Linked DNA regions of Adhaeribacter radiodurans. The protein of the gene in region 1 interacts with the protein of each later gene in a pairwise test. Links are inferred from orthologs where the notes say so. Each region holds a gene or a part of one and is shown in the gene's direction. Other genes may lie near its edges. The genes, in order: dnaA and dnaB.

The links.
Region 2: the proteins of dnaA (region 1) and dnaB interact in binary tests that used the Escherichia coli proteins (3 or more experiments, as listed by UniProt). The link is inferred for Adhaeribacter radiodurans from one-to-one orthologs.

Annotation. Positions count from the first base shown.
Region 1 is NZ_CP055153.1:3,174,385-3,190,968, reverse strand. What follows is about bases 5,745-8,716. They hold dnaA (chromosomal replication initiator protein DnaA), read left to right. Parts: upstream 5,745-6,504; coding sequence 6,505-7,929; downstream 7,930-8,716. Other genes in these bases: HUW48_RS12870 (TonB-dependent receptor), read left to right, coding at 8,608-8,716; HUW48_RS12875 (RrF2 family transcriptional regulator), read left to right, coding at 7,952-8,380; HUW48_RS12885 (bifunctional metallophosphatase/5'-nucleotidase), read left to right, coding at 5,745-6,400. Outside these bases: HUW48_RS12915 (methylmalonyl-CoA mutase family protein), read right to left, coding at 1-135; HUW48_RS12910 (SH3 domain-containing protein), read left to right, coding at 633-908; HUW48_RS12905 (hypothetical protein), read right to left, coding at 1,962-2,405; HUW48_RS12900 (hypothetical protein), read right to left, coding at 2,450-2,707; HUW48_RS27285 (hypothetical protein), read left to right, coding at 3,230-3,352; HUW48_RS12895 (DUF72 domain-containing protein), read left to right, coding at 3,509-4,246; HUW48_RS12890 (5'-nucleotidase C-terminal domain-containing protein), read left to right, coding at 4,442-5,200; more of HUW48_RS12885, read left to right, coding at 5,468-5,744; more of HUW48_RS12870, read left to right, coding at 8,717-11,472; HUW48_RS12865 (hypothetical protein), read left to right, coding at 11,685-12,272; HUW48_RS12860 (peroxiredoxin), read left to right, coding at 12,458-13,093; HUW48_RS12855 (sulfite exporter TauE/SafE family protein), read left to right, coding at 13,616-14,581; HUW48_RS12850 (hypothetical protein), read left to right, coding at 15,092-15,331; HUW48_RS12845 (Glu/Leu/Phe/Val family dehydrogenase), read right to left, coding at 15,400-16,584. UniProt on the Escherichia coli protein: Plays an essential in the initiation and regulation of chromosomal replication. Binds in an ATP-dependent fashion to the origin of replication (oriC) to initiate formation of the DNA replication initiation complex once per cell cycle.
Region 2 is NZ_CP055153.1:4,393,801-4,410,291, reverse strand. Bases 4,845-7,723 are described here. They hold dnaB (replicative DNA helicase), read left to right. Parts: upstream 4,845-5,439; coding sequence 5,440-7,008; downstream 7,009-7,723. Other genes in these bases: HUW48_RS17575 (SusC/RagA family TonB-linked outer membrane protein), read left to right, coding at 7,329-7,723; HUW48_RS17585 (UDP-N-acetylmuramate--L-alanine ligase), read right to left, coding at 4,845-5,241. Also shown: HUW48_RS17605 (M23 family metallopeptidase), read right to left, coding at 1-895; HUW48_RS17600 (fumarylacetoacetate hydrolase family protein), read right to left, coding at 882-1,493; HUW48_RS17595 (M48 family metallopeptidase), read left to right, coding at 1,786-2,577; HUW48_RS17590 (exonuclease domain-containing protein), read right to left, coding at 3,036-3,815; more of HUW48_RS17585, read right to left, coding at 3,868-4,844; more of HUW48_RS17575, read left to right, coding at 7,724-10,301; HUW48_RS17570 (RagB/SusD family nutrient uptake outer membrane protein), read left to right, coding at 10,320-11,786; HUW48_RS17565 (glucoamylase family protein), read left to right, coding at 11,875-13,494; HUW48_RS17560 (glucoamylase family protein), read left to right, coding at 13,522-14,868; HUW48_RS17555 (DUF7133 domain-containing protein), read left to right, coding at 15,249-16,491. UniProt on the Escherichia coli protein: The main replicative DNA helicase, it participates in initiation and elongation during chromosome replication. Travels ahead of the DNA replisome, separating dsDNA into templates for DNA synthesis.

The DNA of each region.
Region 1 (16,584 bases):
ACCCTCCGGCGAATGCCAGGTTAAACTTTCCGGATCTTCTCCTTTTAAATCTTTACGAACTTTGTTTGCCCATTCCGAACCAGAAATCTTTTTAAACTCGGGAAACAAAGAAAGGCGCTTTAATGAATCTGGCATACAATACGGTTTTATTTAGCAGACAAATTTAGGCTATAATTTAAATAAACTGCCATTTAAAATGTGTACGCCATTTTTAGCAAAACGGATTAATATTAGCCTATTCCGATTCACCTGTCCGCTTTTTTTATCTGCCCAATTTACTATTTAGAATAATCTGTTTCACAAAATAAATATGGGTTACTTTACGGAAGAAGAGCAGGGTAAAACCGAAACGGCTATTACTTATAAATGTCCTTGGGTTTATTTTGTTTAGTATTCCGCTGATAATAATTGAATGTTATTGTTATGTGCCTTTTGGTGTGTATTATAAATGGACAATCCAAAAAATAAAATGTTCAATAACGAACAGCTAGTAACCCGACACTTTTCAAAAAGTGCTCCTTAAGGTTCCTTTTCAGGTTTTTAGCATAATGGCACACCCATTGTAACTTCTGTTACCGAAGTTCTTTGGCACGCTGCCAGTTACTGTCAATCCATCTAAAACCTATAAAATTATGAAAAAGCTAATTCTTTCACTCGTGTTATTTCTGCAGTTCGGTTTAGTAATGGCCCGCGACAATTTTCCATTAATTGGAGTAAAAGTTCGCAGTGAAAACGTTAAAATGTACCAGCAGGCAGGTACAACTACTCCCGTCATTCAAACTATTGCTACCACCGACCGGGTAGAACTAATTTGCAAATGGAATAATCAGTGGGCGCAGGTAAAAGTAAACCATAAAATAGGTTACGTTTTATTTACAGAGTTAATGTTCCAGAAACCAGAACCGTAACCATCTGCCTCACAACTTTATACGGCTAGCATTTACTAAAACCGCAACCAAAATGGATGGTATTTAAAATGGTAACATAACAATTTACCTTTTTAGGTACCGTTCATTTTAATTTAGTAAATCAAGTAAATTCTTTATTTAAATGTCTCTAACTTATTTAAGTGAAAAGCAGCTTTTAAAAGAAGATTCTGAAGAAATGATAAGTAGTGATTATTGGAATTCTTGTAAATTATACCAAATTGTATCAAAAAGCTTTCCTAGATTTTGCTTTCTAGTAAGGGTTTTCTTTGGAGGCTTTCCAAGTCTCTAGGCTGCGGTGCTATCTAACTTTCTACTTTCAAGATTGCCTCCTGGCCGGCGGGCCCCGTTTGGCTCTTCCTCACTCGCTAGTCTTCCTTTCCTCGCTCCGCTGCGGAACGCTTCCAGCACCAGAACCCTAGCAGGTGCTCCACAGCCAAACTGCTGTCTTTATTCTTAGTTACTGTTTTTACTTTTTTTAGTATTATTTGATTGTATTAAACTGGCTTTTTCAGGATTTGCGGAGAGGGAAAGCAGAACAGGAAGTTTAATTCCGTTAATACTTGTCATTAGTAGCAGCTATAAAAATCATTTTTCTTCTCCTGAATGATACAAGTTAATTATACAAGAGGTGAAGAAAAGCAACAGCAACTAGCAACTAACACCAGTTTGGCTATAGAGGGCCTTTTAGCGTTCCGGTGCTGCAGAGCAGCATGGCGCAACGCAGTGAGCCAATGTTCGCTAAACCGCCCGAAAGAGCCAAACGAGGGCCGCCGGCCACGAGGCAAACTTGTTACTTGTCAAATAAGTTAGCACCGCACCCTGGAGACTTGAAAAGGCTCCAAAGAATAACATCAAAGTCCGTTAAAGTAACTAATTCTTACTATTTGGTATAACATCTCAAAAAATTAATTTACTAAACATGCTTTCGAGATTGGAGTAAAAAGGAGTTACTATTCCAATACTTATATACGAAAAGCCAAACATCTACTATCTTGATATTTGTGTCTATTTACTTAGCAAAATGTAAATATTTTATTTTTCCAGTTCAATTGTAAAAATTGACTTAGTAGCTGTTTTTTGAGCGCCGCCTTCAAAATAAACAACATTAAAGTTCTCTTGTTGCCAGGTCATTTTAGTATCAGTAAGGTTTGTTACTTCAAAAATAGAATTTAAACCAGAGGCAATTAAGTTGATGTACTTTTTACCGTTTTGCTCGTTCAGGGTGTATGTGGCATATTGAGCAATGGTACCCCCATTATTGGTGATAATATTTTTATTTTGGATAATGTATTTAAAATTATTAGTAGTACTTTCTTCGTAGACTTTATTATTGGCGGCGTCAAAGTACTCGGTTTTATCAGAGGTTACGTTCCAGACGCCTTGTACTAACTCATCAAAAGTTTTAGGTTTTTCTTCGTCTTTTTTACAACCCAAAGCAAATAAACAGAACAAACAAAAATAAGATAGCCATTTCATAAGTAGTAATTTTCTAAAATAATGCCGTTGGTTCTTCAATCAGGTTAATGGCAAGAGGCTTCTCCCAGTTCGGTACCGTAGGCGTAACTTTTACCATATTTTGTATCCGCCGCATCTAAAATTACTACACCGCCCAGATAAACATTTTCCGAATTTGCCAAATCACAATAATACATTGCCATTTCGGTTTTGTCTTCTCCATCGTTTGCTACGATAATAGCCAAATAGCCTTGCTCCGTGTAAATTGCCCGTACTATAGCCGGGTTATTTTTAATAGTATTTAAAAAAGCCTTTATGCTCATTTTATGGGTATTTTCAGTAAGCGATCTGGTCCGGTTTCTTAAATGCACGCGAGCATAGTAGGTTCCAATATTAGCAACAATCACCAAGAGCAGGATGCCTAGCCAAAGTTTAACCGATCTTTTTTTATTATAAAGAATCCCGATTAAAAAGATAATTAAGGTTATAACAATATTTAAGAACATATGCTTTTTAACTCTCTCAAATTTATAGCAATATAGAGGAATTAAATAATCTAATACCTTCTGGCAAAGCAGATGAAAGGCCGATAGAGCTGGTAAACTTAAATAGTATACCATCAAAATGCCTTCTGATTTTTAAGTAACTATAGAGCTAATATAACTTAAGTGCTACCTATATTAAATTTAAAATGTTTGATGATTGTGATATGATTACAGTTAGAGTTAGAGATTACCATATTCACGTTACATTCTGAAAACGCTATACGTAACAGAACGCCAAATTGTGCTTACTTAAATACGCAATGCGTTAGCTTAATAGATTTTAATAACGTAGTTCACCACGTGCTGGATACAGATAATGGTGCAGTTATGGGCTACTCTTTCTGGACTGTTTATAAAACTCGGGGTTATCCTGATAAAATTCATGCTATTAATCTGAAAGATTATGCTAAAAACATGGACTAACTAGAAATAAGCATCTCGTATTCTCTTTATTTATATATTTTAATTGATTTTAATTTAATGAGATAAAAATTAAAAAATGCAGCTACATGCTGCGTTTTTTATTTTACCATTATCGTATTGTTGTATTTATTGTATTTTAACTAAGATATACGAATAATGGATAAATTACATATTGGCACCTCTGGCTGGAGTTATCGTTGGAAAGGTTTGTTTTATCCCGAAGATCTTCCATCCGCTGACTACTTACCTTATTTCTCCCAGCATTTTAACTGCACCGAAATAAACAGTAGTTTTTATCATTTCACCATGGAAAAAACCATTCAGAAATGGTTGGACCAAACACCTTCTGACTTTAAGTTTTGTGCCAAACTGAACCAGGAAATTACCCATAAACGTAAATTCGAGAACGCCGAGGAGCCCTTAATTAAATTTATGAGCCGGTACGTTCTTATGGGAGAGCGCCTGGGAGTTATTTTAATTCAGATTGCCGGCAGTTTTCGCTACGACCGGCCAACAGCCGAGAGTTTTTACCGTTTACTTCGGCAGCACTATCCCGAGGTTAAGTTTGCATTAGAAGCGCGGCACGCGTCTTGGTTTTCGGAAGAATCCCTGGATTTACTACGTGATTATGAGATTACCTTTGTCATTGCCAGTGCCGGCAAGCGTTTCCCTAGCTTAGAAACTACTACTACCGAAACTGTTTACCTGCGTTTGCACGGCGACGAGCGTTTGTATTCATCCTTATATTCCGACGAAAAACTGGAACGTTATGCTTATATGATCAATGATTGGCTGCTGGATGATAAAGAAGTTTGGGTATTTTTTAACAATACTATAATGGGTAGTGCTATTACAAATGCCAAAACCTTACAGACGCTTCTCGCTAATTTGTAAACTATTTGATGGTTAGTTGTAGATTAATTTTAAATGGAATGAATGGTAATTTAAGGCCGATAACAGAATAAACTTGAATATTTAAAGAGGTATGATCCAGGTAATATAGATATTTTCAAATAAGTTTTACGCTTGTTTGATTTGTTTTAGGAAAAGCTATTATGTATATTCACTAATCACCTTCACCCATTATCCATGAAGAGTTTCCGCTGGCGGCTTTATTGGCGAGACCTTATTTTTACTTTTTTACTTTTTTCTTGTCAACGAACCTGGCAGCCAAGTCAGCAATTACGGCCCGAAGCGAAGTTGCCGGTAAATGCAGCAGTAGCGGCAGACATGGCTACCGAATCAATGATAGTACCTTATCGCCAGAAAGTAGAGCAGCACATGCAGGAGGTAATTGGTACGGCTCCTGTGGAATTAAAAAGTAATTTTGTGGAGTCGTCGCTGGGTAATTTTGTGGCAGATTTACAGCGCAGTCAGGCGGCCACTTTATTGGGAAAACCCGTGGATATGGGACTCATGACTAAAGGTGGCTTACGCTATATTATTCCGCAAGGAAAAATTACCATTGGCGATGTATTTGAATTAATGCCTTTTGAAAATGAACTTTTGGTACTAACTCTTTCAGGTTCTACCGTCGAAAAGCTTTTTCAGTTTGGCGCGAAAACAAAAATTTTATCGGTATCAAATGCCTCTTTTACTTTACAAAACGGACAAGCAACTAATATTCTAATTGGTGGTCAACCTTTAGATACGCAAAAGATCTACACCCTGGCTATTTCGGATTACCTGGCTAATGGAGGAGATAATTTAAGTTTTTTGAAAGAAGCCATTAAAACGGAGAAAGCGGGTATTTTACTGCGCGAAGCCATTATTCAGCACATTCAGCAACTAACGGCTCAAGGAAAACCGGTAGAAGCTCACGTAGAAGGCCGGGTGAAAGTGATGTAGTTAGAAGGTTAGAAAGTTGATAGGTTTTAAAGTTGGAAGGTTGAAAAATTAATTTTTAAAATTATTTGATTATCGCTAGTCTTAGTGGAGTAAGACGAGTGATGAATGAACAAAAGTCAGCCTCTAAGCTGACGAAACAGATTACCAAAAAAAGTAAGTTGCTGGACCGGATTTACTTAACGATAAATCAAAATATTAAATAGTACATATTCAACCGTTGAACAACGAACAACTAATAACGAGGAACTACTTTATAACGTCCGAATAATGAATAGACGTGATTTTTTGAAAAGAACTGCGGTTGGAGTGGCGGCAACTGGTTTCATGGCTTTGCCTGAAGATATTTGGGCTGCCTCAACCGTGCGGTTAACCATTCTGCATACTAACGACATGCATTCGCGCATTGATCCCTTTCCGAACGATGGGCGAACGAATGGTGGTTTAGGTGGTATGGCCCGGCGGGCTACTTTAATCAGCCAAATCCGGCAGCAGGAACCCAGTGTATTATTACTCGACTCCGGCGATATTTTTCAGGGCACCCCTTTTTTTAACTTTTTTGGCGGCGAGCTGGAGTATAAGTTAATGACGCAAATGCGCTATGATGCGGCTACCTTTGGTAACCACGATTTCGACAATGGATTAGCGGGTTTGCAACGGCAATTACCAAATGCTGGATTTCCTTTTTTATCGGCTAATTACGATTTCAGTAAAACTATTTTGAAGGATTGTTTTCAGCCCTATAAAGTTTTTGAAAAGCAAGGCATTAAAGTAGGCATTTTTGGTTTGGGTATTGAACTGGCCGGTTTAGTAGATAAGAAAAACTATGAGGCTACGGTTTACCTGGACCCGGTACAACGAGCTGCCGATATGGTGAAACAACTCCGCGAAAACGAAAAATGTAACCTGTTAATTTGTTTGTCGCACCTGGGTTATAAATACGAAAACGCGAAAATAGATGACCGGAAGCTGGCTCAGCAAGTACCCGGTATAGATTTAATATTGGGCGGCCATACGCATACCTTTATGGAAGCTCCCGAAAAAATAAATCACTCCAATGGCCACGAAACTATTATTAATCAGGTAGGTTGGGCCGGAATTAATTTAGGACGGATTGATTTTAATTTTAGTAAAAAAAACAAGCAAAAAATAAACGTTGCGGCTGTGGTGCTGCCGGTGGGGCAGCCTGTAATAAGTTCGTAAATAAATAATTTTTTGTTAAGTATTTTTTTTAGATTTTTGTAGCCCTCAAAAATTGTTGGGCCTCGGTAAATTGTAGGATAATAACTTAAGGAATAGTGACTTTCATGATCAAAGACTGTACGACAGTATGGAAGAACTGTCTGCAAGTAATAAAGGATAATATAGGTGAGCAAAGCTACAAAACGTGGTTTGTGCCTATTGTACCTTTGTTACTGAAAGATAATGTGCTGACCATACAAGTGCCGAGCCAGTTTTTTTACGAGTGGCTGGAAGAACACTATGTGGGCTTGTTAAAAAAAGTAATTTACCAGGAGTTAGGGAGCGAAGGCCGCCTGGAGTATTCCATTATTGTGGATCGGGGCAATGATTTTAACAAGCCACAAACGGTTAATATTCCTACGAAGAAAATACCAACCGCCATTACTAATTCGTATCAGCCGGAACAGCATTTCTTAAAGAACCCGTTCGATTCTAAAACCATTGATCGTAATTTTTTTAATTCTCAGCTGAACAGTTCTTACAATTTTGATAATTACATTGAAGGCGATTGCAACCGTCTGGCGCGTTCTGCCGGTTATGCCGTAGCTACCAAACCGGGTACTACTTCGTTTAATCCTTTAATGGTATACGGCGGTGTAGGTTTAGGCAAAACGCATTTGGTTCACGCCATTGGCAATCATATCAAAAGCACCTGGCCCGAAAAATTTGTGCTGTATGTTTCTTCCGAAAAATTTGTAAACCAGTTTATCGAGTCGTTAAAAACAAATACAGTTCAAGATTTTGCTAATTTTTACCTGCTCGTAGATATTCTAATAATTGATGATGTGCAGTTTTTGAGTGGCAAGGAAAAGACCCAGGAAATGTTTTTCCACATCTTTAACCACTTGCACCAATCCGGTAAACAAATTGTGATGACTTCGGACTGCGCACCGCCTAAGTTAAAAGGTTTAGAAGAACGATTATTATCGCGTTTTAAGTGGGGTTTAACCGCCGATTTACAAAGCCCTGATTTTGAAACCCGCATGGCTATTATCCAGAAGAAAATGCAGGCTGATGGAATTGATATTCCGAATAATGTAATTGAATACCTGGCTTATTCGGTAGATACCAATGTGCGGGAACTGGAAGGAGTACTTATTTCTTTAATTGCCCAATCATCGCTTAACCGGAAAGAAATTGATCTGGAACTGGCCAAAAACGCTTTAAAGCATATTATTGAAGACGTTGAAACTGAAGTAAACCTAGATTTTATTCAGAAAACGGTAGCCGAGTACTTTGATGTAACTTTAGATTCGCTAAAAGCAAAAACCCGGAAAAAGGAAATTGTTACGGCCAGGCAAGTAGCCATGTATTTTGCGAAAGAGTTTACGAGCCATTCGCTTAAATCAATTGGCTATCATTTTGGCGGTCGCGATCACAGTACTGTTATTCACTCGGTGCAAACAGTTTCAGATTTAGTTGATACGGATAAAAAATTTAAAGCTTCTATTCAAGAATTACAAAAGAAATTTAAAGTGAAAACCGGGTAAAATAGCCGGCTAAATAAAAAATATGCTTTCTAAAAAAGCGAAATACGCCCTTAAAGCCCTTTTATACCTCACCAAAAACGCCGATAAAGGCCTGATTTTAATTTCGGATATTTCGGAACGGGAACGTATTCCCCGGAAATTCCTGGAAGCCATTCTGGTTGATTTAAAAACCCAAGGCTTGTTACAAAGTACCCGCGGTAAAAACGGGGGGTACGCTTTAGTAAAAGATCCTGCCCAAATATCAGTAGGTAATGTAGTCCGTATGATTGATGGCCCGTTAGCACCAATACCTTGTGTTAGCCATTTGTATTACCGTAAGTGCGACGAGTGCGTGGACGAAATTACCTGCGAAATCCGGATTGTAATGAAAAAAGTGCGCGACGCTACTGCTAACATTCTGGATACTACCTATTTAACCGACCTGGAAAAAATAAATTCCTTAGTGGCTTAAAAAAATATTTGCCACTTTCAAAACTTCTTTCTTTATTTGTCTATTATTTCTGTAGACAATATATAAATAACTTTAAAGATGTATAAATGAATAATCAGGTTAATCTTATTTACTAATAACTAATAAATAAGCTTGATACTTTCTATTTATAATTTATAAAAGCTTGAAAATCTTTCTTCTAAAAGCAAAAAGCCAGCACCTAAAATTACTAATCCCTTTTTAATTCAATGAAAAAAATTTTATTACTCACTTATTCTTTTCTGTTAACATTTTTTACTGTTTATGGTCAGGAAAACAATATTATTGAGATTTCAGGTCAGGTAACAGACCAGGAAGCCAAAGGGCCTTTGCCGGGAGTGAGTGTGTACGTGAAAGGTACCGTAACCGGAACAGTAACCAACACTACCGGAGATTTTTCCTTACGTACCAGGTTAAGGTTTCCGTTTACTTTAATTTTTTCATCTATTGGTTTTCAGCAGCAAGAATATGAAGTTACCGGTGTGGGTTCTAAACTGAATGTAGCCATGGTAACACAAACAGTATTAGGGAAAGAAGTGGTAATTACAGCTTCCCGGGTTGAGGAAAGTATTTTAAAATCCCCGGTAGCCATTGAAAAGTTGGATATCCGTGCTATCAGAGAAACCCCGGCTCCCAGTTTTTATGACGCTTTAGAAAATGTGAAAGGGGTGCAAATGACTACCTCGAGCCTTACCTTTAAAGTGCCCAATACCCGCGGCTTTAACATTCCTAATAATTTCCGGTTTATGCAACTCGTTGATGGGGTAGATATGCAAGCTGCTACCTTGGGTGTACCCCTTGGTAATGCCATTGGCCCCACTGAATTGGATATTGCCAGTGTTGAGATTACTCCGGGAGCTGCTTCGGCGTTATACGGCATGAACGCAATTAACGGTATGGCTAACCTGATTACGAAGAGCCCCTTTTTACACCAAGGATTAAGCGTTTACCAAAAGACTGGCGTAAATCATGTTGATGGTATTGATCATGATCCCAGTGTTTTAACCGAAACCGCTATTCGGTATGCGAAAGCATTTAATAACAAATGGGCATTTAAAATTAACGGAAGCTACATGCGCGGAACGGATTGGCGCTCAAACTCAACCACTGATCAAAATCCTAATACTTTAAATACTGCTAATCCGGGCTTTCCGGAATTAGCTGGGGCCAATAACCCTGCTTACGATGCCTGGAATAAATACGGTGACGAAAATAACAATGCGGTTACTTTAAGTGGTGTTCAGTACCAGGGTAAAAACCAGACCTTTTTGGTAAGAAGAACGGGATACTGGGAAAAGGATGTTGTTAGTCCTATTGTAGATAACTTAAAGTTTGATGCGGCGCTGCATTACCGGTTAAATGATAATGCGGAGCTTTCGTACGGTTACCGCATTGGTAAAATGGATGGGGTTTTCCAAAGGGGTAATAAAATTCAGTTAGACAATGTACGGGTCCAGAATCATCGTTTAGAATTAAAAGGGACTAATTACTTCATTCGGGGTTATGCCTCTATCGAAAATACCGGCGATTCCTATAACGTGAAACCTATGGTAGATAACCTGGATATTACCGGGGGCGGCACGAACCAGGTTTGGGGAGGCAAATTTAAAACAGCTCTGCAAAACGAATTAAATAACGGAGTTGATTTAACAACAGCTATGCAAATTGCCCGGCAATCCGCTGACCAGGGTCGGACTGAGCCTGGAACTCCCGCCTTCGAGAGCTTGAAAAATACAATTCGGGGCATAAATAACTGGGATCATGGAGCGGTGATTCCGGGTGCACCCGCTACTGGTGGTGCCTGGTTAAAGCAAATGAGCCGCCTCTACCACGCCGATGCGCAATACGATTTTGGGGATAAAATCAAATTTGTAAACGTATTAGTGGGCTTAGATGCCCGGATTTACGAGATTATTCCGGATGGGAATAACTTCGTTGATTTCTCCCGGCCAATTGAGGAGAGAACTCTGCTCGGTGGCAATAATGTATATTATAAGAAAATAGGTGGTTTTGGTCAGGTAACGAAAACTTTATTCGATAACAAACTAAAACTTTTTGGTTCGTTGCGCCTGGATTACAATCCGGAATTTGATCCTAAGTTAAACCCCCGGTTAGCAGCCGTTTACACACTTTCGGAGCAGCATAACTTTAGGGCTTCGTTCCAGAATGGTTTCCGGTTTCCTTCTTTGTTTGAGGCCTTATCTTACGTAAACAATGGTAATGTACGCCGGGTAGGCGGGTTGTCTTACATAAACGAAGGTTTAGGTTACCTGGATAACTCGTATACGCTAACTTCGGTAAATACTTTTAATGCGGCTGTTAACAAAGACGTAACCGCCGGACTTACCTCTAACGATGCGGCTTTAAAAAATCGAAGCTTACTGGATGTTACCAACTTATCGGCCACCCAACCTGAACGGATTAATTCCTTTGAAGTAGGCTACAAAAGCTTACTACTGGAAAATAAATTAGTAGTGGACATTGACGCTTACACCAATGAATACAGTGGCTTTTTGGGCCAGGTGGAGGTAGCAGTACCAGCTTCGGATAAGGTAAGTACGGATGCTTCGGTAATAGATATGTTAGCGGCGAACCGTAACAAACAAACTCGTTACCGGGTGTATACCAACGCTAAAAACAAATACAATAATTACGGATCATCGTTGGGTATTACGTACAATTTTTATCAGAAATTTACTTTAGCTGGTAACGTAAACTATAATAACATTAAAACCAACGAAGAAAAAGATGTGTTTGTAACTGGGTTTAATACACCTAAGTTTATCACCAATTTATCTATCGGCAACCGGGAGGTAATTAAAAATACAGGTTTTAACATTGTCTGGAAATGGCAAGACTCTTTTTTATGGGAGAGTCCGTTAGCGAACGGATCGGTGCCCGCTTATCATACTTTTGATGCCCAGGTTACCCACCGGGTACCAAAGATGCATACAACCATAAAAGTTGGTGGTGCTAATATCTTTAATCAACGTTATATTCAATATGCGGCAGGTCCTACTATTGGCGGTCTATATTATGTAGCCTTAACAGTTGACGGATTATTAAATAAATAAGTATATTTACCAACAAATAATTTTGTATAACAAAATGAACGCTCACTGGTTATAATAACCAGTATAGAAAAATGAACAAAATGGATAAGTTTCTAAAAATTAATTTCCTTTGTTGTATGCGGGGTTGTTGTAGCTAGCGGCCATACCGAAGTAGAATTACGGTACTGGCGATATTAGTTAAGAATCATTGTTCTACTTTAAAAATTTTCCGCATGAAAGCAATTTCTTCTGTGTATTATAACACATCTTCTATCCCAAACAATTCTTTTTTTAAGTCTTCCATTGAAAACGAAAGTAACCTATTAGTTGCTCCTGAATCTGCACTTGCTCTACCGTTAACGTTAGCTAAACCTAAAATCACGGTCCTGGATAAAAGCCAGTTACAAGAACTTCATAAACTAATTAAATCTTTTCAGGCCCAGGTGCGAAACTCAGTAGCACTTATAAAGTGGTTGCACGCTAAAACCGGTAACAAAACAACAGCAGTTAGCTCTACTGGTCAGGAACCATTCACCTGGCAAAGTTCCTTTGGCGAGAGTCTTTCGTTCCGATTTTCGACTAATTCAGATGCCTTTACTTTATTTTCTGATACGCTTATGCGGAAAAGTTATTTTTTGCACCACCACGCGCAGGTAGATACATTCAATCAATTAATAAAGGTGCGGGTAGCCGTAAACCGATTGCCCGAGCTGGAGCAAGAATTAAGTATTGTCTTTGAAAATATAAAACCAATTAATTACCTCGAAACGCAGCTGCTACAAAAACAACAATTATATTTTTCGAAGCGGCAGGCGGGATAAATCCGATTCTAAACCAGGCTGCATATTGTTGGTCATTAAATAATTAAAACAAATTAATAATTTTTCAGGCACAGAAAGCCTAGGCTACCGAATTGTTTTTTAGTGCTTGTTATAATCAGAAGGCTTTTAGATTATTTAATAACTTTCTCTTAAAAACATGTTTAACTTAAATTAAATAAAATACTATGGCGTTACGACTGGGGGATATTGCCCCCGATTTTACAGCAGAAACCTCCGAAGGTGTTATTCACTTCCACGAATGGATGGGTAATGGTTGGGCAGTTTTATTTTCGCATCCTCGTGATTATACTCCCGTTTGCACTACCGAATTGGGTGCCGTAGCTCGACTTAAAGATGAATTTGATAAACGTAATACTAAAGTTATTGCTATTAGTGTAGATCCCATCGATTCGCATGCGGGCTGGATTAAGGATATTAATGAAACGCAAGATACCACCGTTAATTTTCCTTTAATTGGAGACCCTAATAAAGAAGTTGCCAATTTGTACGACATGATTCACCCAAATGCCAGCGATACGGCTACAGTGCGTTCGGTTTTTGTGATTGGTCCGGATAAAAAAATAAAATTAACCTTAACTTATCCGGCCTCCACCGGAAGAAACTTCGCCGAAATTTTACGGGTAATTGATTCGTTACAGCTTACTTCCAACTACAGCGTAGCTACACCCGCCAATTGGGAAAATGGTCAGGATTGCATTGTTGTGCCAGCTATTGCAACCGAGGATATCCCGGCTAAATTTCCGAAGGGCCACAAAGTAATTAAACCTTATTTGCGTACTACCCCCCAACCAAATTTATAATTTTTCCTATTAATGTAAATAAAAGTAGCGGTTCAGTTTATGACTCGCCGCTACTTTATTGCTATTTATTTAGAAAGCATAAACAGAAAAAAGGAAGGGCTTACTTGTAATTGCTTTTTATAAATTTTTATAAAGTTTAATAGAAGCATTTAAAACCTAAACAATAAGACTAAATAACACCTGATAGGTTGGGTAATAGTTCCCCTCCTAAGTTTAAGAGGAGTATGGGTGGTTGTTTTCCAATAAAGATGTTAAACCGAATATTTATTTTTACCCAGGAACTTAGGAGTTTTAACCATAGAATTTAAAAAAAAATTACATAACTTTCTGATAATTAAATTACTATACTATTTTATCCCCAATTAAACGCTATTAACCTGATTTTTTTTATTGAATAAGATAAATGGATGGTAGGTGTAAGGTTAAATGATGAAAGATGAGGTCGGATTGTGTATTTACAAATTTCATTCTCTCCTTCTATCACCAGTAAAGAATTGATATAGTATTTAGTAAATAAAATCTATGCTACCATCTAATAATACAAACCAAAGCGAACCTGAAGTAAATACAACCGTTATTGTACCGGTTGATTTAGAAACTCCGGCTAAGACTGGAAAACCAAGAAATATTTTATTTCACTTTGGTGTGGTAGGCATTGTACTAGCCACTATTTTAATTTTTATGGGCCAGGTTCCCGTACAAGATTCTGCTACGGTTTATGATTGGTTAGCACAAAATACTACTTCGGAGTTTTTTCTTTATATGTTGGGTGGCTTTATTGCGCAAATGGTAGATGGGGCTTTAGGTATGGCTTATGGGTTAACTTCCACTACTTTTCTTCTTACCTTGGGTATTTCTCCGGCGGCGGCAAGTGCCAGCGTGCATGCTTCCGAAGTTTTTACCAGTGGTGCTTCTGGTTTAATGCATTTAAAATTAAAAAATGTGAACCGTAAATTATTTGCTTCCCTTTTGATTCCAGGGGTAATTGGGGCGGGGTTAGGCGCCTATATACTTTCAGAGTTAGAAAGCTATAACTACATTATAAAACCCTTAGTGGCCAGTTATACTTTGGTATTAGGAGCTTTAATTATAATAAAAGCTTTTCGACCCAATCGGTCTAAATTAAAAGAAAAGTTAATTGCACCTTTGGCAGTTTTTGGCGGTTTTATGGACTCAGTTGGAGGGGGCGGTTGGGGTCCTATTGTTTCTTCTACTTTAATTGCCGGCGGACATTCTCCTCGTTTTACAATTGGCTCCGTTAATCTGGCAGAATTTTTTATTGCCTTAGCTAGTTCAATTACTTTTTTCACTATGATCGGTATTCATCATTGGCAAATTATTGCTGGTTTAATCTTAGGTGGCGTTATTGCCGCACCTATTGCTGCTAATCTGTCGAAGAACCTACCAGTGAAAGGCTTGATGATATTAGTCGGGATATTAGTAATTCTGGTAAGTAGCCGGATTTTATATATGGCTTTGGGGAGTTAGTTTACTTCCGAAACTTTAAAAGATGCAAGATTCAAATTTTCTAACTGAACTTTCGGGTAAAGTAATATCCTAAAACTAACTACCCCGAATAAGAATTAGTAAATTTCTTCTACCGCTACCATGTTCTTTGTTTAAATACCCCTAATTTTTTATTGTCAAACAGTTTGTTACGGTTACCTTTTGGTGTTTCAAGAATTACATTATAGTAATTATTTTCCGCATCAAAGTATGGATTTGATCTAAAGCAACTGTCATGTTTACTGGCTTTAAAGATTTATTTAGTAATAGGGAGCAAACGGAAAACAGGTTAATAGTGGTTACAAATCCATTAGGTTTTTAGCAGCTTGGGAATCAGGATTTTTCAGGTGTTTTTTAAACCGAAATGCTTCCTACTTTGTAATATTTCTGATATATTAGTACTTACCTTATCTGATTATATTTTTTCAAGCAATTATATATCCCTATAGAGCCTTCGAATTAATTAATTTCACCTCTAAATAGTCGGTAATTATGGATAATGGAGTATTACTGAACGAAATCAACAATCAGTTTTTTACTTATCTGGCCAACGATTTCGGCCTGACCCACCCTTCCCACAAGCTGGAAAATTGGTACGACCTAAGCTTCGACGAATTTAAACAAGAACTCATTAACCGCGACATTACTTTCGACGACACTACTATTTCTGATTGGGAAGAGTATTTTACCATTCAGCAGGAAAAAGTAAAAAAACTGCAGCAACCTATTTAAAAAGTAAAACCCGCCAGTTTTTTGCTGGCGGGTTTAATCTGTTCAGAATATTTTTTTCTAAATGTTCCTTACGGGAATATACCTAACGATAAGTAACTTACCGCAATTTTCTCGGTAGCACTGTAAAAAGCAGCGGTGCGCAAGTCCGATATGGTAGGATGCTCCCGCATAACGTCGCGCATTTCATGGTAGGCGTGAATCATGGTATCTTCTAAACCTGAATGAACCAAGGTAATTTCATCGGCTCCCCGAATAATTAACTGCCGTTCTTTGGCAGAAATGCTTTTACCTGTGGTAGTTTCAATTGTATCAATAATCCGGCGCAGACTGGCTTCTTCGGCACGTTTTCCCATGCGGCCAAAACGTACATTCGATAAGTTTTTCAACCACTCAAAATAAGAAACTGTAACACCACCCGCATTTAAATACAAGTCGGGTAAAATAAAGATATTACGGCTTAGTAAAATTTGTTCGGCTGGTTGGGTAACAGGACCATTTGCGCCCTCAGCTATTATTTTTGTTTTGATACGTGCCGCATTACTTTCATCAATTTGATTTTCTAAAGCGGCCGGTAGCAGAATTTCGCATTCGTACTCAAGCAAATCGATAGAATTCTCCACGTTGGTAGCACCGGGGTAGTTTAAAATAGAACCAGATTCTTTGCGGTGCTTAAATACTGCTTCAATATCTAAACCATCTGGGTTGTAAATGCCGCCTTCCCGCTCGGCTATACCTGTTATAATGACACCATCTTGCTGGCAGAAATGAGCTGCGTGGTAGCCCACATTACCTAATCCCTGCAAAATTAAGCGTTTACCTGCCAGGCCCGGCGTAATCTTTAGTTGGTTTAAAATTTCTACGTCTTGCAAGGCTTCGCGTAAGCCAAAATAAATACCTAAGCCTGTTGCTTCGGTCCGGCCCCGAATACCGCCCTGGCCTACTGGTTTACCGGTAACACAGCCTAAAGCACTTGTTTCGCCGTATTTAAAAGTATGATAGGTATCGGCAATCCAGGCCATTTCCCGACTACTGGTACCGTAATCCGGGGCAGGTACGTCCATTCCTGGTCCAATTAAGTTTTTCTTGATTAGTTCGCTGGCATAGCGGCGGGTAACTTTTTCGAGTACTTCTACCGGGGTGGTACGCGGATTTATTTTAACCCCACCTTTTGCTCCGCCAAAGGGTACATCAACCAAGGCGCATTTAAAGGTCATAAGCGTAGCCAAAGCAATAACTTCGTCCTCATCCACGTG
Region 2 (16,491 bases), 1.2 Mb from region 1 along the record:
TACCGGTCATTTTCAGGTTTTCGTAATTTACGTGCCACGACACCATGCGCTGGTAATCAAAAGGAATATTATCGAGTAAATGAGTATAATGCGGTTTTCCGCCCACAAAAACGTTTACTTCCTGCACCCCGTTCTTATTCCAGGCTCCGGTATACCGGTCGAAAGCATTAAATTCTAACCCCAGCACGCCATTTGCCCGGATAGTATCTTTTAAAATGTAGGAATTAGGAGCATTTTTTATGGCCGGGAACTCTAGCCGGCCAAATAAATGATTCAGGCGGGCATCAATACTCAAGGTTTTAAAAGCAATGGCAATTACTTCGGGTGCCACATTATCCTGAATTTCTTTGAAGCCGTATTTTAGAGGATTTAGTAAATTATTTTTGGCGTCACGTACTTCAAAATGCAAGTGCGGCCCCATTGATCCGCCGGTATTGCCGGATTTAGCAATTATATCGCCTCTTTTAAAAACAAACTGGTCTTTTCCAGGGGTTAATTTTACGTCGAAAGATTGCTTGGCATACTGCATTTCCAGTACGTATTGTTCAATAGCCGGAGCAAAACTTTCGAGGTGGGCGTAAGTGGTGGTTAAGCCGTTCGGGTGAGCCAGGTACAGCATATACCCATACCCGTAGCTGGAAACCTCAATCTTGGAAATATACCCATCGGCGGCAGCATAAACTGGTAAACCGGTTACGCCATCGGTTTTAATATCAATACCCCCGTGAAAGTGATTGGGTCGGATTTCGCCCATGCTGCCCGATAAATAATTCTGGCGGCCCGGATGAATTGGAAATAAAAAATAACTATCGGCTTCTTCGGGATTTTGGGCGTTAACCCCCGGGAACAATACGCTGAAAAAAGCTACTAAAACGAAAAACTTACTTAATCTCAAAATCTAAAACTTTTTTATCTTCTATAAATCCTTCCAACCTATCGCCAATTTTTACGGGACCAACACCTTTAGGAGTACCGGTAAAAATAATATCGCCTTTTTTTAAGAGGATAAATCGCGAAATATAACTGATTATATTTTCGAACGGATGCAGCATCAGGCTAGTATTGCCTTGCTGTTTAATTTCCTGATTAAGGCGCAAAATAAAATTGATATTTTTTAAATCAGGATAATCTGTTAAAGGTAAAAATTCTGACACAGGAGCAGAGCCATTAAAACCTTTGGCTAAGTCCCAGGGCAAACCTTTGCTTTTAGCTTTAGATTGCAAATCGCGGGCAGTAAAATCTATCCCTAAACCAATGGCATCGAAATAATTGGCGGCAAATTTTGGTTGAATGTTTTTCCCTTCTTTGCTGATGCGCAAAATAATTTCTAACTCATGATGAATTTCTTGGGTAAAATCCGGATAGTAAAAAGGATCGTTATTTTTAATTAGGGCGGTATCAGGTTTTAAAAAAATAACCGGTTCGTCGGGTACTTCGTTTTGTAATTCGGCAATATGATCGGCGTAATTACGGCCAATGCAAAGTATTTTCATGCGGGAAGTAGTTTTATTCAAAAATAGCTGAATAATTTTTTTAGAAAAGTCTTACCAACAAAATTCAACAACAGTTTTTTAGAATTTTATACTTTCGTATTCATTTTCAAACCTTTAATAAAATAAAGGTAAGCTCACCAGGTTAAGCAGAAAAGAAGCCGGAACATTTCGGGCTTACCTAGCCGTATAAAGCCAACTGGCATGTAATATGCTCTTTAAAAAGCAGAGTTTTACTTTTACAGAGTAAGTGATTTTTAAAGAATTAAAGTTTTTCATTAAACCAGCTAATTTTATGTGGAAGAAAATATGTGTTTACAGTAGTTTTTTAATGGTAATGGGTTGCGCTACTGTGCCTATTACGGGTCGCCGGCAGCTTTCTTTGGTTCCTTCGGCCGAAATGCAGCAGATGAGTTACGCTTCTTACAAGCAGGTGCTAGATACGGCTAAGGTGGTAAGTAATAGCCAAAATACGGCTATGGTAAAGCGGGTAGGACAGCGTATTCAAAAGGCCGTAGAACAATACATGGCGCAGAACAATCTAAGCGACCAATTAGCTGGTTATGCCTGGGAATTTAATTTGATTGAAGATCCTCAGGTAAACGCCTGGTGTATGCCGGGTGGCAAAGTGGCCGTATATACGGGTATTATTCCCATTGTCCGCGACGAAACTGGTTTAGCGGTAGTAATGGGGCACGAAATTGCCCACGCTATTGCCAAACACGGCGATGAGCGCATGAGCCAGGGTTTACTGCAGCAATTAGGCGGTGCTACTTTACAAGCTGCCATGGGATCTAACCCTAGTTTAACGAATAACTTATTTTTAACCGCGTATGGTGCCGGTTCGCAATTAGGCTTGCTGGCTTATGGCCGCAAGCAAGAATCGGAAGCAGATGAGTTAGGACTTATTTTTATGGCAATGGCCGGTTACAACCCTCAGCAGGCAGTTCCATTTTGGGAAAGAATGGCCGCTGGTAAAGGTGGACAAGCTCCGCCCGAGTTTCTTTCTACTCACCCTTCCGACGAAACCCGGATTGCCGATATTCAAAAACACATTCCAGAAGCTTTAAAGTACTATAAAAAATAATTGAATCGTTCGATGAAAAATAAAAGCCTGGTTGCGTATAAACAATCAGGCTTTTTAATTTGAATTTTATGAAAAAGAAATTATTCTGGATTGCGGCTCTAACGCTGGCTTTAGTCCTTAAATCAGATAAAGCGAAATAGTTGCTAGTTGTTCGTTATTGGTTGTTAGATTAAGGAATTGGTGAATTGCTAAATTGTTAAAGAAAATATAGGACGAGAAACCTTTAGTTTTTAATTTTAAATTCTATCCAGCTATCGCGAGCGTCTTCGCTCGTGATGATTATTGTCAGGTCTTTGGTCGGTTGAAAATAGTTGCTGATATGATTTTAATGAAAGCTTTTTCGTACGCCCGGCCGGAGGCCCTCCCACATAGTAGCCACGATCGAAGACGCTCGCGCCACCAAGATTTTTTAAATTTTTAACCTTCCAACCTAACCTGCAACTTCCAACCTGCAACTTTCAACCTAACTTAAAACTACCTTTAAAACTGCGGAGTTTAATGCGGGTAAAAACTTTTTTGGTTTGCAAAGGAAAATCGCCTTTCATGAGCCAGTCGTAATAGTGCGGATCTTTGGCAAAAATTTCTTCGACGGGCACGTTTTTGTGTTTGCCAAAATTAAATACTTCCTGACCAGCAGGATTAAATAAAATTCTACCAGATAAGTCGGCCGTGTTCTGAAAAGTAAATTTGTGCAGCTTCTGCATGTCGTTGGCCACCGGAAATTCCTCTTTGCAATCGGGAGTGGTTACCGAAACGTTTTCGTATCTCTCTAATTGCGCTTTTAAAATATCGTAGGTAGCAACAGTATCGGCTTCGGCGCTGTGCGCATTTTCCAGAGGTTTGTTGCAGTAAAATTTATAAGCTGCCGTTAGGGTGCGCTGCTCCATTTGGTGAAAAATCCGGCAAACATCTACAATGGAGCGGTTGGTAATATCAAAATCAATATCCACCCGCAAAAATTCTTCGGCCAGTACCGGAATATCAAATTTTATTAAATTATAACCCGCTAAATCGCAGCCTTTTAAAAAAGCATCTACCTGGTGCGCTACTTTGGCAAAAGTGGGCGCATCTTTTATGTCTTCGTCGTAAATATTATGAATTAAACTGGTTTCGAGCGGAATAGGAATAGTGGGATTGATGCGCATGCTTTTGAGAATTTCTTCTCCCGATGGCATTACTTTCAACATGCAAATTTCTACTATCCGGTCGCGGCAAATATCTACGCCGGTAGTTTCCAGATCGAAAAAAACAATGGGTTTACGCAGGTTTAGTTTCATGTGCGCTTTATTTTTAGCAGATGCTGGTAGCCAGCGTTTGAACATCCATATTATCGTACGTGCCCGAACTCATCAACAATAAATTTTGATTTTTCCAACTTAAAGACTGAAGGTAATCAAATAGTTGCTGGCTATCGTTAAAAACCTGTATAGAATCATTGGCAAAAGCTTGTTTAATGTCTTCGGGTTGCAGGGCTGGCATGCGTTTGTGTTCCAGAGTTTTCGGGTTAAAGTAAACAATGGGCACATCGGCGTTACCAAAAGCACCTTTGTACTGCGGTAAAAAATCTTTGTTTAAACTGCTAAAGGTATGCAGTTCCAGACAAGCTACCAGGTTACGATCCGGAAACTGATTTTTTAAGGCTTCAGTAGTTGCTTTTACTTTAGACGGAGCGTGGGCAAAATCTTTATATATGCGGGTGTAATTATTACCGGCTAAAAACTCCAGCCGACGAGCCGCTCCTTTAAATGTTTTAAGAGCTTCGTAAAAAGCTTGCGGTTTAATGCCTAGTTGTTTACAAACTTCTTTCGCTGCCGAAATATTACGTAGGTTATGTTCCCCGAAAATCTGGATCGGTATATCGTCTTTCTTAGTTTTTAAATAGGTAATACCATTATACACCTGATGTTCGTGTGCCGAATAACCAATGTATTTTACTAAATCGTTGCGTGGAACGCAAACGTGCAATACTTGTTCATCGTCTTGGTTGTAGATGAGGGTACCGGCTTTTGGAGTCATTTCGGCAAATATGCGGAACTGTTCCCGGTAAATCTTAGGATCTGGAAATACGTTAATATGGTCCCAGCTAATACCACTAACCACGCCAATATGATGATGATACAAATGAAATTTAGGAACTCTTTGAATAGGAGAAGCTAAATACTCATCGCCTTCTATTATAAAAATAGGAGCCTCTTCGGTTAATTTTACCATGTTATCGAAGCCTTCCAACTGCGCACCTACGGCATAATCAAACAACCGATTATGGTATTGCAGAACGTGCAGAATAATGGAGGTAATAGAAGTTTTGCCGTGGCTGCCCCCAATTACAATACGCTGCTTATTTAAAGACTGCTGGTAAATAAATTCTGGAAAAGAATAAATTGGAATACCTAATTCCTGGGCACGTTGCAGTTCCGGATTATCGGCGCGAGCGTGCATACCCAGAATAACGGCATCCAGTTCCGGCGTAATTTTCTCGGGAAACCAACCCATTTCAGCGGGCAAAATACCGGCTGTTTTCAACCGGTCGAACGCCGGATTAAATATTTCGTCGTCGGAGCCACTAACTTGCAGGCCTTTCTGGTGCAGGGCCAGGGCTAGATTATGCATGATACTGCCGCCTACAGCAATAAGATGAATGCGTTGCAATTGAGTTGTTTGCATGTATTCCAGTGAGTAAGACAACAAATGTACAAATTTTTTTTAGTCACGTTAGCCTTAAAAATTTGCTTCTGCGGGTACATTTACTCAAGACCTACATCTAAAGTTTTTACCTGGTTCAGTACCAGCACCTAAGCTTCTGTGGACGAAAAGGTTTATAAATTGTTAATAAGCCAATCCAGAACTTTGTTAGATTTGTGTATGGAGGAGAGTAAAGTAAAGTTTTCCCGCGATGGTAAAAATGCCCGTTGGAATGGCAAGAGTTCGATTACTGCTGGATTAGGTAAAATACCACCTCAATCTTTGGATTTGGAGGAAGCTGTATTAGGGGCATTAATGCTCGAAAAAGATGCCCTAACAACCGTTATTGATATTTTAAAGCCACAAAGTTTTTATAAAGATGCGCACCAGAAAATTTTTAAAGCCATTCTGGCGCTTTTCGATAAATCCGAACCGATTGATATTTTAACGGTAACCCAGCAATTGCGCGAGGATGGGGAACTGGAATTTGTGGGCGGCCCTTACTACATCATGAACCTGACTACCCGCATCCATTCCGCGGCCAACGTTGAGTTCCACGCGCGTATTATTACTGAAAACTCCATTAAACGGGACCTGATTTCTATATCGAGCGAAGTAGAAAAACGGGCTTTTGAAGATACCACGGACGTATTTGATTTACTCGATTACGCCGAAAAGTCTTTGTTTGAAGTATCGGAAGCGAACATTCGCAAAAACTTTGACGATATGCGTTCTTTGATGCACAAAGCCATTAAAGAACTCGAAGAAAAGAAAAACCAGAAAGAAGGTTTAACCGGGGTGCCCAGTGGATTTACCGCTTTAGACCGGGTTACATCGGGTTGGCAACCTTCGGATTTAGTAATTTTAGCGGCTCGTCCGGCAATGGGTAAAACGGCGTTTGTAGTTTCGGCCATGCGTAACGCGGCTGTAGACTTTAATAAACCCGTGGCCATTTTTTCGTTGGAGATGTCGTCGCTGCAGTTGGTAAACCGTTTGATTTCGGCGGAGGCTGAATTGGAAAGTGAAAAAATTAAGAAGGGTAACCTGGCCGATTACGAATGGGCCCAGCTCAATCATAAAATTTCCAAATTATCGGAAGCCCCTATTTTTATTGACGATACGCCGGGTTTATCTATCCGGGAATTGCGCACCAAGTGCCGCCGGTTAAAAGCCCAGCACGATATTCAGATGATTATCATCGACTATTTGCAGCTGATGACGGGTAACGAAGGCAAAGGGGGCGGCGGTAACCGGGAACAGGAAATTGCTTCTATTTCGCGGGCTTTAAAAATGTTGGCCAAAGAACTAAGCGTGCCGGTAATTGCGCTGTCGCAGTTGAGCCGGGCGGTAGAAACCCGCGGTGGCGACAAAAAACCCCAACTATCTGACTTACGTGAATCCGGGTCTATTGAGCAGGACGCCGACATGGTAATTTTCTTGTACCGCCCTGAATATTATGGTATCACTGAAGACGAATTAGGGAACCCAACCCAAGGCGTAGGTGAAGTAATTATAGCCAAGCACCGGAATGGTTCACTGGCTACGGTACCGCTTAAATTTATTGGTAAGTTTACCAAGTTCGGCGACCTGGAAGGCGACTTTGGCGCTGATCCGTTTGGCGGCGGAGCGTTACCACCAAGTAATTTCGATGATCCGTTTGGTGGAGGCAACGCTGTACGTTTACCTAGCAAAATGAACGGCGACTCTTTACCTAAATCCAGCTTCGACACCGAGGAGCCGCCGTTTTAAGTTGTAGGTTGCTGGTTAGTAAATTAGAAAGTTGTAGAAGAATTCTTTAACCTGCTAGTGCGATTAAAACTATAAAGTAGTCAATATAAAATCTTATAAAAGCAAAAAGCCTCCTATAGGAGGCTTTTTGCTTTTATAAAGGTAGAGCTGTTCCATCTTCTAAACTGATTTAAAAATATTCAAAAAAAGTTCCTCGGAATCAATTTGTCCGGGTTTGCTATTTAGAGAATCTGTAAAAAAAGTAAGGTTTATAGATATCAAATTTACAAATGGGCGTATATAGATGGTATAATTTATCACTTCCATTTTATAGCAAAAATATGAAAAAACATTTTTTACTGTTATTGTGTCTGTTTAGTGTGCGTTTGCTGTACGCCCAGGATGCGGTGCCCATTACAGGTAGGGTTACCGATGCCAAAACCGGTGAAGCCTTAATTGCGGTAAGCGTACTTATTAAAGGCACTACAAATGGTGCCCAAACAGATGTTGAGGGCAATTTTACCGTAAATGCTCCCGCAAATGCCACTCTCGTTTTTAGCTACATTGGTTACCAGTCACAAGAAGTGCCGGTAAATAATCGCACTTCCATTAATGTTCAATTAGCTACCGATGCTACACAGTTAAACGAAGTAGTGGTAGTGGGTTATGGTACCCAGCAAAAGCGCGACGTAACCGGTTCTATTACCTCTGTTAAAGGCGACGAATTAGTAAAACAATCTTCCCAGAACCCGGTAAGTTCTATTCAGGGTAGAGTTGCCGGCGTGCAGATTACTAATACCGGTACTCCGGGTGCTTCGCCGCAGGTTCGGATACGGGGGGTTGGTTCCGCGCAAGGTGGGGTAGAGCCTTTGTATGTGGTAGACGGCACTTTTGTGCCGGATCTGAGTTTCTTGAACCCAGCCGATATTGAGTCGATGGAGGTTTTAAAAGATGCGTCCAGTGCTTCTATTTACGGGGTAAGGGCCGCGAATGGTGTTGTATTAGTTACTACCCGGAAAGGAAAAGCAGGAGCCCCCCGAATAAATTACAACGGTTTTGCGGGTATCCAAAAAGTTACTAACCGGTTAGAAATGGCCAATGCTCAGGAATACGCCACGTTAGTAAACGAGAAATTCGAAGCAATTGAAGAGCCCAGAAGACTTCCTTTAAATTCCCCCTCAACGGATTGGTACGACCAGGTTTTACGTACCGCTCAAATTCATAACCATCAGTTGAGTATGTCTGGCGGAACAGAACGGATTACTTATAATTTTAGTGGTAGCTACCTGAACCAACAAGGTATTGTAAAAAAGAACGATTTTGAACGGATAACCGCCCGCTTGCAGACCGATTTTAAAGTAACTAACAACATTAAGGTAGGTTATAATGCCATATTCTCTAACATTAAAACCGATACTATCCCATCGGGCGTTTTGTATCAGTCGTATGTTGCTCCTTCTATTTTACCGGTTAGAGAAGCAAATGGCCGCTACGGTGATCCGGCCAATATTAATTTAGGTAATTTTTCTAACCCGAAAGCCAGTTTAGATTGGTTTAACCAGGTAAATCGATCTCAAAGGTTAACTGGTAATGTTTTTGGCGAATTAACTTTTTTAAAAGATTTTACTTTTCGGACCAGTTTGGGTATCAATTATTTAGTAAGCGATTACCGGAATTACCGGTCGCGTGATTCTTTAACATCTATCCAATTTGCGGAAAGAAGCCTTTTAACTAAGGGCAATTACAAAGGCAACAGTTGGCTTTGGGAAAATACCTTAACGTATAATAAAGAGATTGGAGCAAACCGGTTTACCGTTTTATTAGGAATTTCATCGCAAAGAGATCGCTGGGAAGAAATTATAGGTACTATTAACGACGTACCTAATAATTCCGAAGCTTCTTATTATTTTGGATTAGGTGATCAGGAAACTGCCAGAATCCAGAATAATGGTGACTTGTATACTTTCGCTTCTTATTTCGGCCGGATTAATTATGCTTTTAAAGATAAATATTTAGTAACCACCAGCCTGCGCTACGATGGTTCTTCTAAATTTCCATCAGACAACCGGTTTGATATTTTTCCTTCCATTGGATTGGGCTGGATGGTAACCGAAGAGCCGTTTATGAAAAATCAAACGGCTATTAATAACCTGAAAGTGAGAGCTAGTTGGGGTAAATTAGGAAATAGTAATATTCCTTCTAATGTTTTTAACCAAACAGCTAATTTAGCTCCGGGTTATATAGCTTTCTTTGGGGGAATACCTTACACCGGCGGTAATTTTGATCAGGCCGTTCCACCTACCCTGCTGTGGGAAGTTGTAAAAGAAACCGATTTAGGTTTTGAAATGGTTACGCTCAATAACCGCTTAACAATAGAAGCAGATTGGTACGATAAAAGAACCGAAGATGCTATTTTCAGGGTGCCTTTTTTGAGTTCTTCCGGGTTAGGAGGTTCTATTAACGGAAACTTTGCCAGTTTTAAAAATACCGGGGTTGAATTTGCCGCTAATTGGAACACCGAAGCTACTTCCAACTTCCGCTATAACGTAGGCTTTAACGTAGCTTATAACCGAAACGAAGTTACTAATATAGATACTTTCATTCCCCAATACGGTGGTAGTGGCGGAGTTGCCGGTAATTTAACTACTATTTCCCGGTTAGGCGATCCCATTGGTTCTTTCTATGGGTTTGTGGTAGATGGTGTTTATCAGACCGAACAGGAAGTTACAGGTTCCGCTCAGCCCGCTGCTAAACCCGGCGATTTCAGATACCGCGATTTAAACAATGATAACGTAATTGATAACCGTGATAGAACCATTATCGGTAATCCTAACCCACGTTTTATTTACGGTATTAACTCGGGTTTTAATTTCTATAATTTCGATTTGCAATTAGATATTCAGGGCGTAGCCGGAGTAGAAATTTATAATGCCAATAAAGGAAACCGGTTTGGTAATGAGAATTATACCAAAGATTTCTTTGATAACCGCTGGCATGGAGCGGGTACCTCCAATTCCTATCCTTCGGCTGATTTAAGTGGCATTAATTTAGACCCGAATAGTTGGTACATAGAAAATGGAGATTACATCCGGATCCGGAATTTACAAGTTGGTTACACGCTGCCTACTACTCTTACCGGAAAATGGAAGATACAATCTATTCGATTTTATGCGAATGCCCAAAATCCAGTAACCCTCTTTAAGTATAACGGCTTTACCCCCGAAGTAGGTGGACCGCCAACCAATGCCGGGATAGATTTAAATGTTTATCCTCTTTCGGCAACATATAACTTCGGTGTCAACGTTAATTTTTAATCTAGCATTAATTTCCAAATGAAAAATATATTTTATAAAACAATATCTAGAATTCTGATTGGTTTTAGCATTCTGGCTTTGGGAGGATTATATTCCTGTAAAGAAGAATTCTTAGATGTAGACCCCCAGGGAAAGCCGGAAGAATCAGAATTTTTTGTTAATCAAGAGCAGGCTGTAATGGGAGTAAATTCCATTTATGCTCAACTACGGGCCTGGCCGGTTGCGGCCTTTGCTCACCTGGCGCTAACCACTATTGCCTCCGACGATGCGGAAAAAGGCAGTACGCCGGGGGATGCTTCCTTTATGAATGATTTTGATAATTTTACGTTTACTTCCACGCAATTTACTTTAAATGATTACTGGAGTGGGCAGTATGCGGGCATAAACCTGAGCAACCAGGTGCTCACCCGAGTACCAGCCATTACCATGGATGAAAGCCTAAAAGCTCGCTTGCTGGCCGAAGCTAAATTCCTCCGGGCTTATTATTATTTTAACTTAGTCCGGGCTTTTGGCGGGGTTCCGCTGGTAACTAAAATTCCGGAAACTCCAGAAGAATTAAACCCTGCCCGGGCAACGGCCGAAGAGGTATACGCCTTAATTATAAGCGACCTGACCGATGCCTCCAGCGTTCTGCCAGTTAGTTACGATGCCGCTAATGTGGGCCGGGCTACCAAAGGAGCCGCTTTAGGCATGCTGGCCAAAGTAAAAATGTATCAAAAAGCCTGGCCCGAAGTTTTAAGCCTTACCGAGCAGGTAATGGCTTTACCTTATTCTTTAACCCCAGATTATTATCAGATTTTCCGGTTTGCGGGCGAGAACAATGCCGAGTCTATATTTGAAGTTCAGGCCGAGGTAATACCCGGCAATTGCGATGCTTCTAACAGTCAATGGGCTGAAGTTCAGGGAGCACGGCCGCAGTTTGGTTGGGGCTTTAGTATTCCTACTACTGATTTAGACAATGCCTTTGAAGCTGGGGATGTGCGGAAAGATGCTACCATCCTGTACCGCGGGGAAGTAACACCGGAAGGTGATAAAATTAGTGAAACAGCCGATAACCCGCGTTACAACCAGAAAGCCTACGTGCCCGGATCAGTAGCTAAGGAATGTGGTTATGCCAAAGGCCAGAATATCCGGATTATGCGTTTGACCGAAGTATTGTTAATGCACGCTGAAGCCGCGAACGAACTAGGCCAAACGGACAAAGCTCTTAGCTCTTTAAACCGGGTACGCGAACGCGCCAAGTTAGACCCAATAACAATAACCGATCAAGCCCAACTAAGAAACATCATCTGGCACGAACGGCGGGTAGAGATGGCTTTGGAAAATGGAGATCGTTTCTTTGATTTAGTACGGCAAGGCCGGGCTGCTGAGGTATTTCAGGCACTAGGCAAAAACTTTACTCCCGGTAAAAACGAAGTTTATGCTATCCCACAAAATCAAATTGAATTAAGTGGCGGTACTCTTACCCAAAATCCGGGTTACTAGGGTTCTAAATTTTTAAAATTTAAAAAATCAGGAAGTCAATCTGTTTGGCTTCCTGATTTTTATTCTAATTCTTTTTTATCAGTAAAGAATGACTTACTCCCGACAGCCTTATTTGTACTTGTTGTTCATTATTACTTTAATTTCCTGTAAGGCAAAGGAAGAAGAAAATGTAACTCCTCCGGTAATTACCCCAGAGATAGCCCCCGTTACACCTGATAAAGAAATACTGGATGAAGTACAACAAGCTACCCTGCAATATTTTTGGGAATATGCGCATCCGGTATCGGCTATGGCTCGGGAACGTACCGGTTCCGGCGATTTAGTTACCAGCGGTGGCACCGGTTTTGGTATTTCGGCTCTAGTTGTTGGTGTAAACCGCGGTTGGATTAACCGCGCCGAAGCCGTGGACCGCCTAACCAAAATGTGCGAATTTTTAAAAAATGCGGACCGGTTTCATGGAGCTTGGAGTCATTGGCTGGATGGGAATACCGGTAAAGCCATTGCTTTTAGCCCAAATGATAACGGAGGCGATTTGGTAGAAACTTCTTTTTTAATAAACGGCTTGTTAACTGCCCGAACGTACTTTACTGGCGCAGATGCCAAAGAAACAGAACTACGCAATAAGATTACCCAATTGTGGGAAACCGTTGAATGGGATTGGTACGCTTCTCGGGGCGATAATCAATTATACTGGCATTGGAGTCCGGATTATAATTGGGAAATGAATATGGCCATCCGGGGCTGGAACGAATGTTTGATTACCTACATTCTGGCTTTAAGTTCTCCCACGCATGCTATGTCGCCGGCAGTTTACCAAAATACTTTTCAAGCATCTGGTTTTGTAAATGGGCAGCCCTTAGAAGGATATTTGCTTCCTATAGGCCCTAGTTATGGTGGGCCTTTGTTTTTTGCCCATTATTCCTTTTTAGGATTAGACCCGCGCCAAATGCAGGATCAGTACACTTTTTACTGGGAACAAAATGTAAAACATACACTTATAAACCGGGCTTATTGTTTGTTTGCTGCTCCCAAAAATTACGGCTATCATGCTGGTTTATGGGGGCTAACGGCTTCTGATGATCCGGATGGGTACAAGGCGCATCAGCCGATGGATGATAATGGCACTGTTTCCCCAACGGCGGCAATTAGTTCTATGCCTTACACGCCTTATTATTCCATGCAGGTTTTGCGGCATTTATATACTACTTTAAATAAGCAGCTTTATGGCAGTTACGGCTTCTACGATGCTTACAACAAATCACGGGGTTGGGTCGCCAAAGATTATCTGGCCATCGATCAAGGGCCTATAGTGGTAATGATAGAAAATTACCGCAGCGGTTTACTTTGGAGTTTATTTCATCAAATACCTGAAGTACAAAATGGTTTAACAAAAGCCAACATAAAGCAACCAAATCCCGAAACCGGCTTTTATCTGGCTATTCCGGAAATCAGATCCGGTTTATATGACTTGTTAAAACATCCCGACCAGAATAAGTACCCGATAGATGTTTCGATAAAAGATGCTGGCGGTTTTACTTTAACTTTAGAAAAAGAAAATGGTTCGGTAACCGAAAATATCTGGCAAGAAGAACAAAAAGCTCCCGGTTTATACCCAATAACCTTCGGCGAAAATGTGCCGGCCGGTAAATATACCTTACGACTAAGCAGCTTGGCTGGCGAGAATAAGTTAGTCGTTTACCTGCACTAAATTTTAAAATTTTTAAAAAATCAGCTTATGAAAAACGTATTCATTCTAATCTGCTTTTTAACAATGCCGGGTTTGCTCTTAGCGCAAAAGAATAAATCTAAAAATACAGCCAATATTTTTGACAGCTCCCGACCAAAAAACCTCTCGGATGAGCAATTACTGGAGTTGGTACAAAAACAAACTTTTGCTTATTTCTGGGATTTTGCCCACCCGGTAAGCGGCATGGCCCGCGAACGCAGCAACAAGTCTTTTGACTACGGCGACGAAGTAGTAACCACCGGCGGCACCGGCTTTGGTTTAATGGCGATTATTGTGGCTGCCGAAAGGGGCTGGATTACCCGCCAGCAAGCCGCCGAACGTACCTTAAAAATAGTAAATTTTCTCTGGAAAGCCGACCAGTTTCACGGGGTGTATCCGCATTGGCTGGATGGGGCAACCGGCAAAGTAATCCGGTTTAGCCAGAAAGACGATGGCGGCGATTTAGTAGAAACATCGTTTTTATTTCAGGGCCTGATTTGTGCCCGTCAATACTTTACTCATGACAACCCTACCGAAAGCCAACTCCGCAATAAAATTCTCTGGATGTGGGAAGGCGTAGAGTGGAACTGGCACACGCAAGGCGGGCAAAATGTGTTGTATTGGCATTGGAGCCCCAACCAGGGCTGGAGCATGAACCATCAAATCCGGGGTTGGAACGAGTGTTTGATTACCTACGTGCTTGCCGCATCTTCCCCAAAATATGCCATCGACCCGAAAGTGTACCACCAAGGCTGGACAAGTAGTAATTTTTTTCGCAACGATCGGGAGTTTCTAGGTATAAAGCTGCCGCTCGGCTTTGATTACGGTGGGCCATTATTCTTTTCACATTATTCTTTTCTGGGTCTCAATCCCAAAGGTTTAAAAGACCAATACGCCGATTACTGGCAGCAAAACTTAAATCATACGTTAATTAACCGGGCGTATTGCCTCCAAAACCCGAAAAAGTTTAAAGGCTACGGTCCCAACAGTTGGGGTTTAACCGCCAGCGACAACCACCAAGGCTACGGCGCCCATTCACCTACCGAGGATTTAGGCGTAATTACACCAACTGCTTCCCTTTCTGCTTTCCCGTACACGCCGGAGTATTCCATGCAGGCGCTCAAACATTTTTACAACGATTTAGGCGATAAAATCTGGAGTAAATACGGCTTTGTGGATGCCTTTAACGAAACCGAAAACTGGTACGCTAAATCGCACTTAGCCATTGACCAGGGACCGATTATTGTGATGATTGAAAACCACCGTACCGGTCTAATCTGGAAATTATTCATGAGTTCGCCGGATGTGCAAAAAGGCCTGAAAAATTTAGGTTTTCAAAGTCCGGAGTTGAAGTAGTATTTAGTCCATAGACGATAGACCAAAAACCATAGCTCAAACAATAAAATTTCCCTATCGCGAGCGTCCACGCTCGTGATGCTTATCGTCCGGCCTATGGCCGGTTGGAATTTAACTTCTTTCCTTGGAAAGAATGTTTTCGGTTAGTCTGGCCATAGGCCTAACACATAATTAGACACGAGCGAAGACGCTCGCGCCAGGGTTTATTTAAAAAAACTTATTAAACTTGGATGGTTAGGAGTTAAAGGAATGAAAACCAGAGTCGACAAAGCTGGTTAAATTGTAATCAACTCAATAAAATGTAAATTTTAAAATTTATCCAGCTGTATAAGGTTAAAGCCTTAAAACGTTAGTAAATTATTAAAAAAGTAAATATTTGTATGTCCTACTTTTTAAAAATAGAAAAAAATAGAACGCCTAAATCCTTCTTGGCTTTAATTGTAGCTATTAGTCTTTTGGGAAATGGCTGTTCTTCGGGTAGTAAAGATTCGGTTACTAAAAGCCAATCAACGCCCGAGCCACCGTTTGAGCGCGTATTTGTGGATAAAGATCCTCCCGTAGCACCTTTGTCGCCGGAAGAAAGCATGAAAAAAGTGCAGCTACCACATGGTTATCGCCTGGAATTAGTAGCCAGTGAGCCCATGGTGCAGGAACCGGTAGCCATGGCCTGGGACGGAAACGGCCGTTTGTACGTAGCCGAAATGAATACGTACATGAAAGATGCACTAGGCACCGGGGAGTACGAACGCACCAGCCGCATCAAACGCCTGGAAGATACCGACGGTGACGGCAAAATGGATAAGTATACCGTGTTCATTGATAGTCTGCTTCTGCCTCGGGTAGTGCTACCAGTGGGTGATCAGTTGCTGGTGCAGGAAACCAACGTGCAGCATATCTGGAGTTACCGCGACACCAACAACGATGGCAAAGCCGATGAAAAGAAAATAGTTTTCCGGAACGATGTGCAAGACGTGCGCAACCTGGAGCACCAAAATGGCGGCCTGCTTTGGAACCTGGATAACTGGATTTACCCAACGCGCGACAATTTGCGTTACAAATACCAAAACGGTAAGCTAATCGCCGATACGCTGGTAGATAACATGATTGGTCAGTGGGGACTTACCGCCGATAATTACGGACGTTTGTTTTACTCCGAGGCTGGACCAGGTTTACCAGCGGTGCAAATCCAGCAAATGCCGGCTTATGGTTCCTTAAATTTTAAAGACCAATACACCCCCGAGTTTGCCATTCCGTGGCCGATTATTGGTACAGTGGACGCGCAAGGTGGCAAAGAAGCGTTGCGACCCGAAGATAATACGCTTAACCATTTTACCTCTGGTTGCGGCCAGTCTATTTTCCGGGGCGATCGCTTACCCACCGACATGCAGGGCGATTATTTTATTCCGGAACCGGTAGGCAGGGTAATTAAACGCGGGAAAGTTTCGAACAAAGAAGGTAAAATTCACATTAAAGATGCCTACGAAAAAAAGGATTGGCTGGCCTCCGCTGACATGAATTTCCGGCCAATTAATACCAACACCGGCCCAGACGGTTGTTTTTACATCGTAGATATGTACCACGGCATTATTCAGGAAAGCGAATGGTCGGGGCCAGGCTCTTACT